Linked DNA regions of Tistrella bauzanensis. The main gene of each other region encodes a partner of the protein of the gene in region 2 in a complex. Links are inferred from orthologs where the notes say so. Each region holds a gene or a part of one and is shown on either strand. Other genes may lie near its edges.

Region 1 (3,177 bases), on a different replicon or contig from region 2:
CAGGGCGGCAGCGATATCTGGCCCGGCTTTGTCGACGCCCTGTCGTCGCTGCTGCTGGTCATCATCTTCCTGCTCGTGGTCTTCATGCTGGCCCAGTTCTACCTGAGCCAGGCGCTGTCGGGCCGCGAGGAGAAGCTGGACCAGCTGACCCGGCAGTTGAACGAACTGACCGAGCTTCTTAACCTGGAGCGTGCCGGCTCGGAAGAGTTGCGCGTGACCCTGGATCGTGTGTCGAGCGACCTGGAACGGTCGACCGCCGAGCGCGACAGTCTGGCGGCCAGGGTTTCGGCCGCCGATCAGCGGATCACTGCGCTTGAACAGGCCTTGAACGAGGCCGCGGAAAGCCAGCGCACCACCGAGGCCGACCGCGCCCGCATCGCCAGCGCGCTGGAAAGCGCCGAAGCCGACAAACGCAGCCTGACCGACCGGATGGCGGAACTGGAAGAGCGTCTGCGCATTCTGGACGAGCGGCTGGCCGCAAGCGAGCAGACCGCCGACGACCGTGCACTGGCCCTGCAGAGCGCCGGCGACCGGCTGGCCGATGCCGACCGCACCATCGAGGCGCAGTCGTCGAGCCTGATGGCGGCGCTGGACCGGGTCGACCGCCAGACCGCCCGGGCCGAGACCGCCGAGTCCCGGGCCGATGCAGCCGAATCGCGGCTGACCGACATGGCGGCACAGCTCGAACGGCTGAACCAGGAACTGGCGCGGCTGTCCGCCCTGCTGGATGAAAGCCGCGAACGCAGCGAGGAACAGAAGGCCGTGATCGCCGATCTGGGCCAGAAGCTCAACCAGGCCCTGGCCGCCAAGGTCGAAGAACTGGCGCGCTATCGTTCGGAATTCTTCGGGCGGCTGCGTGAGGTGCTGGGCGGCCGCGAGGACATCCAGATCGTCGGCGACCGCTTCGTCTTTCAGTCGGAAGTGCTGTTCGACAGTGGCGCATCGGAAATCAGCCCTGCCGGCCGCACCCAGCTTGCACGGCTGGGCGATGCGCTGAACCAGATCGCCGGCGAGATCCCCGACGACATCAACTGGGTTCTTCAGGTCGACGGCCACACCGATGTGCGGCCGATTTCCACCGCGGCATTCGCCTCGAACTGGGAGTTGTCGGCAGCCCGCGCGATTTCCGTGGTGAAGTTCCTGATTTCGCAGGGCGTGCCGCCCTGGCGTCTGGCCGCCGCCGGCTATGGCGAGTTCCACCCCATCGATACAGCCGAAACCAGCGATGCCTATCGGCGTAATCGGCGCATCGAGCTGAAGCTGACCAACAAATGATCTGAGGCCAGCCGACCGCTCACGGGCGGTCGGCTGGCCTCATACCGCGGCCGAATGGCGTTTCGGCTTGCCGACCTGCCCCAGCCATGGTATTCCGCAGCCTCGATTTTCCGCGAGGAGGCATCGCCATGAAACAGGGCATCCATCCGGATTACCACGAAATCACCGTGGTGATGACCGACGGCACGACGTTCCAGACCCGTTCGACCTATGGCAAGGCTGGTGATCAGCTGCAGCTTGACGTCGATACCAAGACCCATCCGGTTTGGACCGGCGGCACCGTCCGTCTGTCCGAGAAGGCCGGTCAGGTCGCGAAGTTCAAGAAGCGCTTCGCGAACTTCGGTATCTGAGCGACCCGCAGAGCGGCCCTGGCCCTCTGCCGGATCGTCCCGCGCGAAAGCCCGGCATCTGCGTCCCCTCGGGGCCGACAGGCGCCGGGCTTTCGCGTCTGCCGGGCCTTGGCATCCGGTCGTGTCGCGGGCTACATTTTCCGCGCGCCCGGACCTCTTGAACGCCCTTGTCAGGGCTCCTACATCATGGTCGTGCCGGGGCTGACAGTCAGACCGGCACCAGCCGACCGCCTCCCCTGTGCGGCCCGTGACGGGCGTATGAACGGATGCCAGCGGCGGCTGATCCCACCCACACGACACATTGCTCCTGGAGGATGTGACCCATGGCTGGTCTCCTGAATTACGCGCCCGCATTCCGCACCGTTCCCGCTTTCCGTGGTCTCGACGGATTCCGCTCGCCGCTGTTCGATCTGGTCGACCGGATCGCCGACAGTGCCCGGACAGACGGCGTCAACATCGCCCGTCTTGGCGACGACAGCTTCCGCGTTGAACTGGCCGTGCCCGGCTTCGTCGAATCCGAGGTCGAGATCACGGTCGAGGACCGGATCCTGACCGTGAAGGGCACCAAGCCCGAGGCGACCGAAGACGGTGTCACCTATGTCACCCGCGGTTTCGCGCCTGCGAGCTTCGAGCGCCGCTTTACCCTGGCTGAGCATGTCGAGGTGGAGAGCGCCGATCTGAAGGCCGGGGTGCTGAGCATCGCCCTGGTCCGCAAGCTGCCCGAGGCGCGCCAGCCGAAGCGGATCGCGATCGGCGCCGTCGGCACCGCGTGATCGAGGCCGGATGTAACCTGCCGTCACCAGCCATATCCGGCTGACCTGTGACGCGATGATGAAGAAAGCCCCCGCTGGCCCGGCGGGGGCTTTTTTTGTGCCCGGATGGGCCTTGGGGCAGCACACCAGCGGGCGTTCGGCATGCGATCCCCGCCTCTTATGCGTTAGATGCGTGATCACGAACAGACTTTATGCCCTCCCACGGGTTTTCAAAACCGGTCGCCTGTGATACATAGAGATCACGCATAGAATTCTGGACCAGGCATCAAGTCAGTCCAGAGCAACCCGGCGGTCTATCTGTCCGTGGACGATCTCGATCGTCTGGACATAGCGGGCCGGCGCTGATGGGCCCGTTCAATACGGCTATGCGCATCTCTGATGCGATTGTCACCCGATGGTTCGGCATGAAGGCTGGACTGTCCGGGCCCTTTTTTGTCTGGTGTCATCGCATGCCGGGCCGCAGTGCCGCCCTGATCAGGGCCGCCCGACCAGATCGATGGAGCATGACCGACAAGATCGTCGTCGAAGGAATGACCAAGGTTTTCGGGCCTCACCCCAGCCAGGCGCTGAAGCGCATTGCCAAGGGTGAAAGCTCAGCCGCCATCCATGAGGCCACCGGCAACACCGTCGCCGTGCGCGAGGTGAGCTTTTCCGTCAAGGCCGGCGAGATCTTCGTGATCATGGGGCTGTCCGGTTCAGGCAAGAGCACGCTGGTGCGTATGCTCAACCGCCTGATCGACCCCACCGAAGGCCGTGTGTTGATCGACGGCACCGATGTG
Region 2 (3,279 bases):
GCATTTCAGCCGCTGCTGATGGGCCAGATCGGCCGCGTCGAACATCTCGCCCATCAGATCGCGCTTCTCGATGCCTACGCCATGCTCGCCGGTCAGCACGCCGCCCAGACGCACACAGGCCTTCAGGATTTCGGCCCCGAACGCCTCCGCCCGGTCGAGTTCGCCCGCCGCATTGGCATCATACAGGATCAGCGGATGCAGATTGCCGTCGCCGGCATGAAACACATTGGCGCAGCGCAGCCCATAGGTCCGGGTCAGCCCGGCGATGATCTCCAGCATCTCTGGCAGCCGGCCGCGCGGGATGGTGCCATCCATGCAGTAATAATCGGGCGAGATGCGCCCCACCGCCGGGAAGGCCGCCTTGCGACCAGCCCAGAACCGCTGGCGTTCAGCCTCACTCCCGCTCTCCCGCAATGTGCTGGCGCCGCAGTCGCGGGCGATGCCGGCCACCCGCGCGATCAGCGCCTCGACCTCAGGCCCCGGTCCATCCAGTTCGGCGATCAGCAGCGCCTCGACATCCAGCGGATAGCCGGCATCGCAGAAGGCTTCCGCCGCGTGGATCGCGTCGCGATCCATCATCTCAAGCCCCGCCGGCACGATGCCGGCGCCGATGATCCGGGCGACACAGGCGCCGGCATCGGCCACAGCCGGAAAACCGATCAGCAGGGCACGCACCGTCTCAGGCCGGGGCAGCAGGCGCACCGTCACCTCGGTCACCACCCCCAGTAGCCCTTCCGATCCGGTCAGCACGCCCATCAGGTCATAGCCGCCGGCATCCATATGCCGGCCGCCCAGCCGCACCACGCTGCCATCGATCAGCACCACCTCCAGCCCCAGAATATTGTTGGTGGTGACACCGTATTTCAGGCAGTGCACGCCGCCGGCATTCTCGGCGACATTGCCGCCGATCGAACAGGCGATCTGGCTGGACGGGTCGGGCGCGTAATACAGCCCATGGGCGGCGACGGCGGTGGTGATCGCCAGATTGGGCACGCCGGGCTGAACCACCGCGCAGCGGTTGTCCAGATCGATGTCGAGGATCCGGTTGAACCGCCCCAGCCCCAGCAGCACCCCGTCGGCCAGGGGCAGCGCCCCGCCCGACAGCGAGGTGCCGGCGCCGCGTGGCACCACCCGGATGCCGCGGCGGCCGCAGATCCGCATCACCGCCGCCACCTGGGCGGTATCGGCCGGCAGCACCGCCACCATCGGCTTCTGGGCATAGGCGGTCAGGCCATCATTCTCGTATGCCTCCAGCCCGGTCTGATCGGCGATCACCGCCGCCGGTCCCAGCAGCGCCGTCAGTTCGGCGATCAGATCCTCGCGCTGGGCAAGAGAGGCCGCATCGGGGGCTGGCATATGCATCGGTGCCGTCTCCTCAAGGGCGCGCATACGCACGCTGCATCAGGCATCAGGTGCATCAATATAGGCGCCCGTCACCCGGCTGACACGCAAAACAACCGGAACGCAAAACGGCCGCGATCCGAAGATCGCGGCCGTTTTGTTCGATCACGCCCGCCACACATGATGTGCGGCGGCGTCATCACAAGTCCGGCGCAGTGCCGGCAGATCCGAAAGACGGATCAGCCCTGGCGGCACTTCATGCGCGGGTTGGACTTGTTGATGACGAAAACGCGGCCCTTGCGGCGCACGACGCGGCAGTTCTTGTCGCGCTTCTTGGCGCTCTTCAGGGAGTTGATCACCTTCATCGGTCTGGTTCCTCGCGGGTTCACGCGCCCTTGGGCACTGCCCCGGGCTCCTCCTCAGGCGAAAAGTGGGCGGAGGATATCGACGGCCCCCTGCCCTGTCAACGCGGAACCGCCCTTGATCGCATGATGGTGGCGATGCCACGCGCGGGCAGGACGGTCAGCGCCCGACCCGCCTGGCATAGACGCGATAGACCTTCAGATGGCCGCGCTCGATCAACGTGGCGCGGCAGGCCCACATCTCAATCTCTTTCAACAGGGCGCGTCGGAAGCCGCGGGTCATGTTGCCGCCCTCAAGCCGGCGGGCGAAATCCGCCCAGCCACGCCGGATCAGCCGGTGCATCAGCTCGCTGATGTCGTCGCGGATCCGAACATCCAGCTTCAGCGCCTCCATCGCCTCCATGGCGTCGTCGAGGCTCCACGGCTGAGGCGTCACCGGCTCCACCCCGGCCCACAGCCGCAGGTCCGGAATGACATAGCCGGACTTCGGCAGCATATAGTCGGTGAACAGCAACTGGCCCGATGACGGCTTCAAGGCGCCGGCCAGATCGCGGATCAGCTTGGGCTTGTCGGGCAGCACGAACAGGGCCTCGCGGCTGATCACCGCGTCATAGGCATTGGGCTTCAGCTTGCTTTCAACCGCATCGAAGTGCTGCACCGGTGCCTTGCGGCCAAGTCCAGCCCGGTTAGAATAGTCGTTGCCCCGCTCGGCCAGCAGCGGATCGGGCTCATACCCCGTCACCCAGGCATTGGTCTGGGCCACGATCGCACGCGGCACGCCGCCAAGGCCCGCGCCCAGATCCAGCACCTGCATCGAACTGTCGAGCCCCAGCGGCCGGATCAGCTCGTCGACCAGTTCGGGGCCGCCCGGCTGAATGAAGCCCTCGCCCCACAGATGCTCGGCAACCGTGATCCGGTCGGTGGTCCAGAGCGGCCCCTTGCTGCGCTTGCCGACCACCGAATTGTCGTCCGGTGGCGGATCGACCAGATTGACCAGGTCAAGGATCGGCAGTACCGGGGTCGGGGCGGGCAAAGCCAGGACCGGTTGATTGCGCTTTTGCCACCAGCCGAGGAAGCGTTGCCGCAATCCGGGCCGTGAGGGCTTCCGCCGCGCTGATCGTCGCGCCATGCGTCACTGGGTCTCCGTGCCTGTCATCTGCCCCGTCCCGGCCACCATCCCTGGCGGCACCGACAGCATAGACGCCGAAGGGCGGTCCACTCAATCGCGGACCGCCCTTCCATCGCACAAGAACATGTGCGCCGCCACCTGCAAACGCGGCGATCATGGCCGGTGACCGGCCATCCCTGCCTTGAAGGCTACAACTGTGCGGCCAGTTCCTCCTTCTTGACCTTGCCGGTCGCCGTCATCGGCAGGGTCTCGACGATCCGGAACTCCGGCACCTTGTAGATCGCCATGGATTTGCGGCACCAGGCGTCCAGCACATCGGCGGTAATGCCCTCGGCACGGTCCGGATCCAGGCGCACGAAGGCCACCGGCACCTCGCCTTTGTCGGCATCGGGACGGCCGATCACGGCGCTGCCGGCAATCGCCGGATGCTGGCCCAGCAGGGTCTCG

Evidence for each region.
Region 1: ykgO (region 2) and rpmE share a complex: the UniProt entries of both Bacillus subtilis proteins name them as parts of the 50S ribosomal subunit. The link is inferred for Tistrella bauzanensis from one-to-one orthologs.

Annotation. Positions count from the first base shown.
Region 1 is NZ_BMDZ01000005.1:84,316-87,492, forward strand. Bases 155-3,014 are described here. They hold rpmE (50S ribosomal protein L31), read left to right. Parts: upstream 155-1,403; coding sequence 1,404-1,625; downstream 1,626-3,014. Other genes in these bases: IEW15_RS03900 (peptidoglycan -binding protein), read left to right, coding at 155-1,275; IEW15_RS03910 (Hsp20 family protein), read left to right, coding at 1,949-2,398; proV (glycine betaine/L-proline ABC transporter ATP-binding protein ProV), read left to right, coding at 2,902-3,014. Outside these bases: more of IEW15_RS03900, read left to right, coding at 1-154; more of proV, read left to right, coding at 3,015-3,177. UniProt on the Bacillus subtilis protein: While neither of the L31 paralogs is essential, this protein does not seem to function as the main L31 protein.
Region 2 is NZ_BMDZ01000001.1:26,031-29,309, reverse strand. Bases 144-3,105 are described here. They hold ykgO (type B 50S ribosomal protein L36), read right to left. Parts: upstream 1,707-3,105; coding sequence 1,581-1,706; downstream 144-1,580. Other genes in these bases: IEW15_RS00090 (AMP-binding protein), read right to left, coding at 3,021-3,105; IEW15_RS00095 (class I SAM-dependent methyltransferase), read right to left, coding at 1,864-2,832; IEW15_RS00105 (FAD-linked oxidase C-terminal domain-containing protein), read right to left, coding at 144-1,362. Also shown: more of IEW15_RS00105, read right to left, coding at 1-143; more of IEW15_RS00090, read right to left, coding at 3,106-3,279.